One region of the Pseudoxanthomonas sp. CCNWLY206-1 genome, then DNA from elsewhere that is predicted to be linked to it. Evidence: predicted binding sites of a transcription regulator. Region 1 holds the regulator's gene; the other holds the start of a gene.
The links. The regulator FliA, encoded in region 1, starts transcription of late flagellar genes. The targets are predictions, from matches to a motif close to TAAAGTTTNNCNNNCNNNGGCCGATAA.
Positions count from the first base shown of each region.

Region 2: AADW18_RS17890 (methyl-accepting chemotaxis protein) is a predicted target of FliA. The motif match lies at 2,117-2,143, and genes of this name have one in related genera.

Region 1 is NZ_JBDKXI010000010.1:12,500-18,512, forward strand. It holds gene AADW18_RS19160 (protein phosphatase CheZ) at 1-95, opposite strand, end outside; gene AADW18_RS19165 (chemotaxis response regulator CheY) at 95-475, opposite strand; gene AADW18_RS19170 (RNA polymerase sigma factor FliA) at 766-1,515, opposite strand; partial or broken gene AADW18_RS19175 (MinD/ParA family protein) at 1,512-2,324, opposite strand; gene flhF (flagellar biosynthesis protein FlhF) at 2,380-3,921, opposite strand; gene flhA (flagellar biosynthesis protein FlhA) at 4,091-6,013, opposite strand, start outside.
Region 2 is NZ_JBDKXI010000009.1:2,366-8,378, reverse strand. It holds gene AADW18_RS17895 (histidine kinase) at 1-599, opposite strand, end outside; gene AADW18_RS17890 (methyl-accepting chemotaxis protein) at 897-2,087, opposite strand; gene AADW18_RS17885 (chemotaxis response regulator protein-glutamate methylesterase) at 2,297-3,364, opposite strand; gene cheD (chemoreceptor glutamine deamidase CheD) at 3,399-4,001, opposite strand; gene AADW18_RS17875 (CheR family methyltransferase) at 4,041-4,952, opposite strand; gene AADW18_RS17870 (methyl-accepting chemotaxis protein) at 5,242-6,013, opposite strand, start outside.

The DNA of each region.
Region 1 (6,013 bases):
CCGGCTTCGTCGCCTTGCTCCAGCGCATCGAGCGCATGTTGGAGTTTTTCCACCAGCACGCCGCGCGCGGCAGTTACTTCCGCAGGGGCGTTCATCAGGCTGCCGCTCCCAGCCGCTCGAATATCTTGCCGAGCTTTTCTTCCAGCGTTTGCGCGGTGAATGGCTTGATGATGTAGCCGTTGACGCCGGCCTGTGCGGCTTCGATGATCTGTTCGCGCTTGGCTTCGGCGGTCACCATCAACACCGGCAACGCCTTGAAACGATCATCCGCGCGGATGGCGCGCAACAACTCGATGCCGGTCATGCCAGGCATGTTCCAGTCGGTCACCACGAAATCGAAGGGGGCCTGCGCCAGGACCGTCAGGGCGCTGTTGCCGTCTTCGGCTTCGGAAGTATTGGTGTAGCCCAGATCGTTGAGCAGATTCTTGATGATGCGGCGCATCGTCGAGAAATCGTCCACGATCAGGATGCGCATGTTCTTGTTAGCGGTCACGAAGTGCTCCGGTGAAGCTGAGGCTGGTCTTGAGGGTTTATCGGCCGAGGGGCGGGAATGTTTAGGGTGGGAAGTAGGGAACGGAAAGAGCTTCGCTTTGCCCCCTTTTTTAAAGGGGGCTACGGGGGATTTGCTCTTGCTCTTCAAGGATCAAGGGCGCGAAGCAAAAGCAAATCCCCCTCAAGTGCTTTTCAACCGCCGAATGGCGGGTCATCCCCCCTTTTTTAAAAAGGGGGAGGCAAAGCAAGAGCTTTTCCGCTCACAGCCGACCCTTACTCGTCTTCCAGCCCCGCATCCACGCTTTCAAACACCTGCAGCCGTCCACGCAGGCGGACCATGGCCTGGCCGTGGATCTGGCAGACGCGTGATTCGCTGACGCCGAGTACGGCGCCGATTTCCTTCAGGTTCAATTCCTGCTCGTAGTACATCGACAGTACCAACTGCTCGCGCTCGGGCAGTTGGCCGATGGCCTTGACCAGTGACTGACGGAACTCGCTGCGCTCCAACAGATGCTGTGGCGATGGACCGCCGGTCTTGCTGGTGTTCGGCTCGCCGTGGTCGTCCACGTGCGACTCCAGGCTCAGTACCTGGCCGCGCGCCGCGTCTTCCAGCAGGCGCAGGTATTCGGGCAGCGGGATTTCCATGGCCGCGGCCACTTCGGTGGCGATGGCGGCGCGGCCGGTGCGCTGTTCGATTTCGCGGACGGTGGCGGCCGCTTGACGGGCGCGGCGGTGCACCGAGCGCGGAACCCAGTCGCCACGACGGATCTCATCGATCATGGAGCCGCGGATGCGGATCGAAGCGTAGGTTTCGAACGAGGCGCCTTGTTCGGCGTCGTAGCTGCGCGAGGCTTCGATCAGGCCGATCATGCCGGCCTGGATCAAGTCGTCCACTTCCACGCTGGCCGGCAATCGCGCCGCCAGATGATGCGCGATACGGCGGACCAGGTCCGCGTGCGTCGTCACCGCATCGGTGGCGGCGCTGCGTTGCACGGCTTTGTATTGGGCGGTGGCGGTGTTCATGCGGCGATGCCCCGGCTGATCATGCGCTCGACGAAAAATTCCACGTTGCCGCGGGCGCCGGCGGGCGGCTGCCAGCGGGCGGTCATGCGGGCGATTTCATTGATGGCGCGTGCGGAGGGACTGCCCGGGTAGGCCTTGACCACCGCTTGCTGGCGCTGCACGGCGCGGCGCAGCCAGTCGTCCTGAGGCACGGCACCCAGATAATGCAGGGCGACGTCGCCGAGGAAACGTTCGCAGACGCGCGCCAGTTTTTCGTACAGCTTCCGTCCTTCGTTGGGGTCGCGCACCATGTTGGCGATGACGTGCACGCGGTCCACGCCGCGTTCGCGCGACAACACCTTGATGAGCGCATAGGCATCGGTGATGGAAGCCGGTTCGTCGCACACGACCACCACGGTGTCCTGTGCTGCCTGGCAGAACGTCAGCACGCTGTCGGTAATGCCAGCGGCGGTGTCCACCACCATCACATCCAGGGCGCGTTGCAATTCCGAGAAGACGTTGACCAAGCCAACGTGTTCGGCCGGTTGCAGTTCCGCCATGTGCCGGAATCCCGACGAGGCCGGGACGATCATCAACCCGTCGGGTCCCTCGACCACCACGTCTTCCAGCGTGCAGCGGCCGGCGACCAGATCGGCCAGGGTGAATTTGGGCGACAAGCCCAGCAGCACGTCGACGTTCGCCAGACCCAGGTCGGCGTCCATCAGCAGGGTGCGCTTGCCGAGTTCGGCCAGTGACACCGCCAGGTTCACCGATACGTTGGTCTTGCCAACGCCGCCCTTGCCGCCGGTGACGGCGATCACCCGAACCGGATGGAACGCGCCGGCGATGGGTGGCGTGCTGCGTGGATTGGTTTGCAGCAAGTGGTCAGGCGACATGGCTGGCTTCCGTCACGGGTTGCTCCGCTTCTCTTCTGAGTTGATCCAGTCGCAACACCAGATGCGCGCTGTTGGCGCGATGCAGGTCTTGCGGCACACGTTGACCGTCGGTGACCCAGGTCATCGGCATTTGATGGTCGACGACCACCGAAAGCGCACTGCCAAGGCGGCCGGTTTCGTCCAGCTTGGTCAGCACCACGCCTTGCGGGTTGGCGCCGCTGAAGCGGCGTACCACTTCGTCCAGGTCGCCGAAATGGGAATTGGCGGGCAGCACCAGCAAGGTGTGCACCGTGCCGGTCGAGCGCAGCCAGTTGAGCTGTCCGACCAGGTTCTTGTCGCGCTGGCCCAGGCCTGCGGTATCGATCAAGACAAGTTTGTAGTCGCGCAGGCGTTCCAGCGTTTGCGCCAGGCTGACGTCGCTGTCCGCCTCGTGCACGGCGATGCCCAGTTGCCGCCCGTAGCTGTGCAATTGTTCGCGACCGCCGACACGGATGGTGTCGGTGGTGACCAGCGCTACGTCGCGAGCGTTGTGCTTGGCGGCGAAAGCGGCAGCCAGCTTGGCGATGGTGGTGGTCTTGCCGGCGCCGGTGGGACCCACCAGCGCGACAACGCCGCCTTCTTCCAAGGGATCGATCGCGGCAACCGGCAGCTTCTTGGACAGCAGGCCCAGCATCAGGCCGCGGCCGCGGTGCGGTTCGGTATCGGCGGGAATCTGCAATGCGATGTCGCGGGTGATGCCGGCATCGAAGCCGTAATCTTCCATCAGTTCCATCGCCTGCATGCGCACCGGCGAGCCGCGCAGGCGCTCATCGGTGAGGCGATGCATTTCGCGTTCGATCATCTCGCGCATCGATGCCAGCTCGGCGCGCATCTGCACCAGTTGGTCGTCGTTCTTGCGGGCTTCGGCGGAGTTGTCGGCTACGACGGTCAACACCGGTTCGACGGCGCTGACGGGCGCAGGTGATGCGCTGACCTGCGCCGGTGCGGCCGCAGGTACGACCGCCGCTATCTCAGCGGGCGCGCTGGCGATTTCCGCGGCGGGCACGGGATAAGGCAGCATCGGCTGGGGTGCGCTCGCTTGCGCTGGCACCACCGGTGCAGGCGGAATCGAGGCGGCCAACTTGGCCGCGAAGGAATGCGGTTCCAGCAGGGACGCCGCGGGCGCCGCGCTGATCGACGCGGACGCGGGTGCGAGATTCTTGGGACGGAAATAGTCGGCTGCGGCCTCGGCGGGCGAGGGCGTGTGCGTCTGCACTGGCGCCGGACGTGTCACCTGGGCTGCGCTGGCGCGGACGGCATCGTGCTGGAGCGGTGCGGGGTTAGCGTTCGCCGTGGGTGCGGCTGCGGGTGCCGGACGCATCGCTTCCAACGTGCGCTGCACCAACGCTTCGTCGTAATTGGTGGCCGCCACGATCTCGACACCCTCGTCGATGACGCGGTTGGACAGGATGACCGCGTCCGGACCTTGTTCCTGACGCACCATCGCGAATGCGGTGCGCATGTCGGGAGCAACGAAGCGTTTGATTTTCATGGTTGGAAGCCGGGAATAGGGAAACGGGAATCGGGAATGGACGAGACCGGGTTCCGGTTTCGATCGAGTGTTTCGTTGAAGTGGTGTATCCGTTTCATCTCATCTGTCTCCGCGTTGGGAACCTGCATTTGCGATTCCCCATTCCCGATTCCCAATTCCCGGTGCTAAATCAACTAATCGTTCCCACCAACTTCAACCGCTTGTCTTCCGGTACTTCGCTGTAGGCCAGCACCGAGAGCGAAGGAACGCTGTGCCTTACCAGCCTTGCCAGGGCGGCGCGAACCGCGCCTGGCACCAGCACCACCGCAGGTTCGCTTTTGGCTTCCTGCTTGGTGACGCAGTCCGCCAGACTCTGGTGCAGCCGTTCGGCCAGACCCGGTTCCAGCGCAGCGCCTGCTCCTTGTGTACTGTCCTGCAAGACCCGTTCCAGAGCCGGCGCCAAGGTATAGACGGGTAGTTCCGGCGCCATGCCGGAGATTTCCTGCACGATGAAACGGCCCAACGCGTTGCGTACCGCTGCGGTCAGTGCGGCGGGATCGGGCGTGTGCGGTGCGTGTTCGACGAGCGATTCGACGATGCGGCGCAGCTGGCGGATCGGCACGCGTTCGTTCAACAGGTTCTGCATCACGCGCACGACGGTGGACAGCGGCAACGCCTTGGGCGTCAGGTCTTCCACCAGCTTGGGTGCACTGCGGCCCAGCGTGGCTAGCAGCTGCTGCACTTCTTCATGGCCCAACAGTTCCGGCGCATGTTCGCGCACCAGATGGGAAAGGTGGGTGGCAACCACCGTAGCCGCGTCCACCACCGTGTAGCCCAGCGATTCGGCCGTTGCATGCTGATGCGGCTGGATCCATACCGCATCCAATCCGAATGCGGGGTCCTTGCCCGGAATACCGTCGATAGGTGCGAAGGCGCCGCCGGGATCCAGTGCCAGTTCGCGGTCCGGATGGATTTCCGCCGTGGCGACGGGCACGCCATGCACCAGCAAGCGGTAACCATTGGAAGGCAGTTCCAGGTTGTCGCGGATGTGCACCGGTGGAATGAGGAAACCCAGATCCTGAGTGAGCTTGCGACGCACGGCTTTGATGCGCGACATCAGTTCGCCGCCCTGGCCCTTGTCGACCAGCGGGATCAGCCGGTAGCCGACTTCCAGGCCCAGCGGATCGACCGGGCGCAGTTCGTCCCAGGTCAGTTCAGCGGCGGGGTTGCTGGTGCTCGGCCCCGGCAGCGCGGCTTCGGGTTTGACGCTCTGTTTTTCCTGGTCTTTCTTCCAGAGTTTCCAGGCGACATAACCCAGCACCGCGGCCAGCGTCAAAAACACGACGTTCGGCATGCCCGGCACCAAGCCAACGATGCCGATCAAACTGGCCGCCACGGCAAGCGCTTTGTGCTGACCGAAAACCTGGGTGACCATGGCGCCGCCCATGTCCTGCGCACGCGAAGCGCGGGTGACCAGCATCGCCACCGCCGAGGAAACCAATAGTGCGGGCAATTGCGCCACCAGGCCGTCGCCGATCGACAGCAAGGTGTAGACCTTGGCGGCTTCGATGGCGGGCATGCCGTGCTGCAGTACGCCGATGGCCATGCCGCCGATCAGATTGATAAACAGGATCAGGATGCCGGCGATGGCGTCGCCGCGGATGAACTTGCTGGCGCCGTCCATCGCGCCGTAGAAGTCCGCTTCCTCGCGCACTTCTTCGCGGCGGGCCTTGGCCTCTTCACGGGTCAGCAGGCCTGCATTGAGATCGGCGTCGATCGCCATCTGCTTGCCTGGCATGGCGTCCAGGATGAAGCGCGCCGACACTTCCGAGATGCGTCCGGCGCCCTTGGTGATCACCACGAAGTTGATGATGGTCAGGATGGCGAACACCACCATGCCGACCGCGAAATTGCCGCCCACCACGAACTCGCCGAAGGCGGCGATGACCTGGCCGGCCGCATCGTGGCCGTCCTGACCGTGCAGCAGCACCACGCGGGTGGACGCCACATTCAGCGCCAGCCGCAGCATGGTGGTCATCAGCAGGACGATGGGGAAGATGGTGAAGTCCAGCGGCCGGCGTACATAGACCACCGCCAGCAATACCACCAGCGA
Region 2 (6,013 bases), on a different contig from region 1:
AGCCGCGTATCCGGGGCAGGCTGATCAGGAGCAGGCTGATCAAGCTCCAGCCGTAAGCGCAGATTGTCTTCCTCGTCCCGCAGTTGCAGGAAGATGTGCGATGGGGAACCGGTGGCGGCAGCTTGCCGCAGCAACTGCTGGATGATGCGAAAGCCGGTCAGTTCGATTTCCGCCGCGGGCCGCTGTGGCAGCGCGTCGATGTCCAGCGCCACGCGCGCGGGCGAGGTTGCCGACAGTCGCTCGGCTTCAGCGCGCAATGCGGCTTCCAGCCCCAGGCTTTCGAGTTGCGGCGGGTGGAGCAGGGCATGCAGATCCCGCAGTTGCGCCACGGTGTCATCGGCGATGCGGATGATTTCCAGCAGGTCTTCACGGCGCTGGGTCGCGTCGGCTTCATCCAGGGTCAGGTGGGCCGACATCTTGATGGCGGATACCGCCTGGCCGATCTGGTTGTGCAGTGCCCGAGCGGCGGTGTGGCGGTCGGCTTCGTGCAGTATGGATAGTTGGCGCAGGCAGACGTGCCATTCCAACTCGTGCAGGGATCCGTCCGGCGAGGGCAGTCCAGGGGAAGAGGATGGAGTTCCAGGCAACGGCGAAGTCATCGTGGAGCAGTCGTCTCGCGGGCAGGCGGTCTCAGTATGCCAGCCAAGCCAGACGACGCGTGAAACGTAGACGATGTGGTTTGCCGGGGGCGGTCTTTGCTGTTGTGGGAGCGGCGTCCCGCCGCGAGCTCTTCGCTGCTATCGCTATCTGACAGCAAAAGCTCGCGGCGGGACGCCGCTCCTACAAGGGCAAAAACATTAAGGGCAAAAACATAAAGGCAAAAAATACAAGGACAAAACAGGGCAACAAAAAAGGCCGGGGCAGCCGCCCCCGCGGCTGCCCCGGCCCCGGTACCGTCAGAACAACTCGACCGTACCTGCACCCATGTTCTGTTGTGCGACGGGCTTGTGCGGCGGGCGTTCCCATTCGCCGCGCTGGTCGCGCAGGCGGTTGCCGACATGGCGCAATGCGGACAGCAGTTCGTGATCCACGGTGCCGCCGCTGCGGTTCAGCAGTTCTTGCAGTGCGACCGCTTCGCGGTTGATGGCGGTCAGGCGGTCCAGATGAGTTACCGCGCTGCCCAGCGATTGCGTGGCGATATCTTCGAACTGCAAGGCGCGAACCGCTTCGGCGACGCTGGCATCGATGGCGTGGCCGCACTGCGATATTTCGCGCATGCCGTCGCCCAGCGAGGCGTTGATGGCCGCGACCTGGTTCAGCATGTTCGCCGCTTCGCCGCGCGCTTCGCGGGAACGGTCCAGATCGCGCGAAGCCATGTGCGAAACCGTGTCGCGGACCTTGGAGATGGATTCCTTGGAACTGTGCGCCAGCTTGCGGATCTGTTCGTTGAAGGCGGTAGAGCGCTCGGACAGGTTGCGCACTTCGTCGGCCACTACCGCGAAACCGCGGCCGGCTTCGCCTGCGCGAGCAGCCTCGATAGCAGCGTTCAGTGCCAGCAGGTTGGTCTGGTCGGCGATCGATTTGACGTCTTCCAGCAACGAGAAGATGCCGTCCAGGTGCTGCGCCATCTCATCGATGTGGTGCACGGTGGTGGTGCTCTGGCCGCTGACCTGTTCCAGTGCTTCCACCAGCTGTTCCATGCGCTGGCTGGCGTTCTGCGCGAAACGCGCCACGTCCACGCCGGCACGGTCGCCATCGCCATTGCGATCGACGATGCGCGACACCACCGAGCTCTGCTCGCGCGACTTGCGGCTCATTGCGTCGAAGCTCTGGCCCAGGCCGTTGACGGCCTCGCGGATCAGTTCGCGAGCGCGGTCGATCTCATGGCGCGAACCTTCGATCTCGTTGTTGACGAAGCGGCGCAGATCCGTCAGTAACGAATCCTGTTCGCGGATCACCTTGGCCTGTTCGGCCGAGGGGTGATGCGCGCTCCATACCGACAGGAACGCGAAGATCAACCATGCCAATGTCATGGTGGTCAGGATGGCCCAGCGCATCGGCGCCGGCCAATCGGACGCGACCGCGACAGGGAACAACAGGGTCAGGATGAAGGGTGCCGCCAGACGAACCAGAATGCGCGAATACATTGGGTGTTCTCTTATGAAGCTCACCTGTGGTATCGGCCGCAGGGTTGTTGTCTTTAGGCGCGAAATCAGATGAACAGGACATCGCGTTCGAATTGGAGCGACTTACTGTTTCCTTGTGGGAGCGACGTGAGTCGCGACGTTGATGTTTCCGGTCGCGACTCACCGGTGCCGGCATGCCGGCACCACTCCCACAAGGAGAATGTCCCTTGTCAAGTCGCCTGCGCCGCCATTTGCAGCAGGCGCTCGGCGATGCGTTCCAGCGGCAGGACTTCCTGCGTGGCACCCAGGCGCACGGCGGCGCCGGGCATGCCCCAGACCACGCTGGTGGCTTCGTCCTGGACCAGCGTCGGTGCCCCGGCCTGGGCGATTTCCAATAGGCCGCGGGCGCCGTCGTCGCCCATGCCGGTCAGGATGGCCCCTATGGCATTCGCCCCGGCACTGCGTGCGACGGAACGGAACAGCACGTCCACCGCGGGTTTATGCCGGTTGACCGCCGGACCATCTTCGATACGGCAACGCCAGCGGGCGCCATCTCGGATCACGCTCAAGTGACGGCCGCCGGGTGGCAGATACGCGTGACCAGGCAGGATGGCTTCGCCTTCAGTGGCTTCACGCACGGCCATCGCGGAATGGCGGTCCAGACGATCGGCGAACGCGCGGCTGAAACCGGCGGGAATGTGTTGGGTCATCACGATGGCCGGGGCATCGGCCGGCATTTGTTCCAGTACCACTCGCAATGCTTCGGTACCGCCAGCGGATGCGCCGATCGCGATCAGGCGGTCGGTGGTGCGAAAACGTGGCGAAGACGCCGCGGGCATGGCGGGTAGCACCGCGTCCACGCTATGCCTGGGTGCGTTCATCCGCGCCAGCGGGCGCACCTTGGCGCGTGCGGCGGCTTTCACCTTGGACACGATTTCATCGGCATAGCTTTGCAAACCGTTGGCGACGTCGAGCTTGGGCTTGGAAATGAAATCCACCGCGCCCAACGACAACGCCTGCAGCGTGGTATCGGCTCCGCGTTCGGTCAGCGACGAAATCATCACCACCGGCAGTGGATGCAATCGCATCAGGTTTTCCAGGAACGCCAGCCCGTCCATCCGCGGCATTTCCACATCCAACGTGATCACGTCGGGATTCAGGCGTTTGATCTTCTCGCGCGCCAGCAACGGATCGGCGGCGGAACCGACTACCTCGATGCCCGGATCGGCCGAGAGGATCTCGGTCAGCAACTGCCGCACTACGGCGGAGTCGTCGACGATCAATACTTTGCAGCGCATATTGCTGGACGCCAGGTTCATGAGAACAGCTCCATCAGAACAACTCCACGCCGCCGGTGACCGGGGCTTTAGACAGACGTGCACGGATCGCCGATTCCGTCGCCAGAATTTCGGCGTCGTGGGCGTGCGGCATGCGTTGGACCACCACGCGTCCGGTACGCGGGAAAAACCACACTTTGCGAGGGTGGATGCCGCGCAGGTCTTCGGCCACCACCGGAATGCGTTCGGCATCCAGGTACTGGCGGACGAACTCAGCGTTGCGCGTGCCCACCGGATTGCTGGTAAAGCCTTTCAATACGTTGCCGCCACCGAAAACCTTGGCTTCCAACCGGTTGCGCGCGGCACCGCGCTTGAGCAGGTCGTTGATCAGCAGTTCCATTGCGTAGCTGCCGTAGCGTGCGGGCGCACCATCGCCGACCTGGCCATCGGGCAACATGAAGTGATTCATGCCACCCAGCTTGAGCAGCGGATCGCGCACGCAAGCCGCCACGCAGGATCCCAATACCGTCACCAGCGCCATGTCGCTATCTACTACCAAGTACTGCGTGGGCAGCAGCTTGGCGGCAGGCGTCTGGAAGCGCGCGTCGTGATAGCGCAGAACGCTGTCGGTTTCGGCGAGCGCGGAAGCAGCTTTCATAGGGTCACGCTCATTTTGAGCACGCTCATGGGATCGTCCTCATGCGCGTGCCGCGCGGCGGTACAGCGTGCGGCCGCACGGCTGGATGATGTCGCTGGCGTGGAGGTAATTTTCCGAGTGGCCGGTGTAGAGCAGCCCATCGTCGGCCAGGTGCGGCACCAGACGCGACAGGATGCCGCGCTGGGTGGGCTTGTCGAAATAGATCATGACGTTACGGCAGAACACCGCATCGAACGGACCACTCACGTCGTAGCGCGGCGTCAGCAGATTGAGCTGGCGGAAATCGATCAGGTTGCGCAGCGCCTGATTGACCCGGCAGAAACCAGCATTCGGTCCGGTGCCGCGCTGGAAATAGCGGCGGCGAAGGTTTTCGCTCAGGCTGGCGATCCGTTCCAGCGGATAGACGCCGCGCTCGCCGGTGGCCAGCACCTGGGTGTCGACGTCGGTAGCGAGGATGCGCACCGGTGGATTGAGCGTGCCGTAGGCCTCACAGGCGGTGATCGCCATCGAATAGGGTTCCTCACCCGTTGACGAGGCACAGGACCACAGTTTCAACGGACCATTGTTGATGCGGCCGTGCAGCTCTTCGCGCAACTTGTCGAAATGGTGCGGTTCACGAAAGAACGAGGTCAGGTTGGTGGTCAGCGCGTTGGTGAACGCCTGCCATTCGTCGCCGCCGTCATGCTCCAACTGATCCAGGTACTCGCGGAAACTGCGCAGGCCCAACGCGCGCAATCGTCGCGACAGCCGTCCGTAGACCATGTCGCGCTTGCCGTCGGTCAGTGCGATGCCGGCACGTTCGCGAATCAGGTCGCAGACGCGGCGAAAATCGCGATCGCCGAATTCGAACTCACGTTCACCGGCGGCGCGATGTTCATCGCTGGCCGGTGAGGTGGGCGGAGTCCGTCGTGTAGGCAAAGCCGGTGTTGTACTGCGGGAAGTGACGGACATCGGGATCTCTAATTACGGGATTGCTAGCTGGTAGCAGTGGCGGGGAGGCCGTTTCCTTCTCCCTCCGGGAGAAGGTGCCCGGAGGGCGGATGAGGGAATGGCAATGACTCGCCATCGAATTCGCTACAAGCTGACACGCCATTCCCTCATCCGTCGCTGCGCGCCACCTTGCTTCACACCCCGGCCCTGCGTAGTACGCAGGGCGTTCAGACATGCACGAGCCAATGGCTCGTAGGCCGCATGTCTTCACCCCGGAGGGAGAAGGAAAAACGTGTACTCCCGTCGTACCTCAGAACTCCTGCCAATCGTCGCCATCAGCCAGTGCAGGCTCGGCCACGGGCTTGAGCTTGGCCGGTGCCTTGGCTGCGGCAGGCTTGTGCGAAGTAGCTGCCGGCTTGGCGGCTGCCGCGACCGGCGCGTGCGCCAGCTGGAACACGGATACGGTCTGCGCCAGTTCGGCCGCTTGTTCTTCCATGCTGCGTGCCGCGGCCGAGGCTTCTTCCACCAACGCGGCGTTCTGCTGGGTCGTTTCGTCCATCTGGGTGATGGTCTGGTTGACCTGCTCGATGCCGGCGCTTTGCTCCTGCGAAGCGGCGCTGATCTCGGCCATGATGTCGGTGACGCGCTGTACCGAAGCGACGATCTCGCCCATGGTCTGACCGGCCTTGTTCACCAGTGCCGAACCGTCGGCGACCTTGTCCACCGAGTTCTCGATCAGGCCCTTGATCTCCTTGGCCGCATTGGCGCTGCGTTGCGCCAGCGTGCGTACTTCCGAGGCGACCACGGCAAAGCCGCGGCCCTGTTCGCCGGCCCGCGCCGCTTCCACGGCGGCGTTCAAAGCCAGGATGTTGGTCTGGAAGGCAATGCCGTCGATGACCGAGATGATCTCGGCGATCTTCTTGGAGGACTGCTCGATCTCGCGCATGGTCACGACCACCTGGCCGACCACTTCGCCCCCTTGCGAGGCGACGCCAGCGGCGCCGATCGCCAGCTGGTTGGCCTGACGAGCGGATTCAGCGTTCTGGCGCACGGTGGAGGTCAGTTCCTCCATCGAGGCGGCG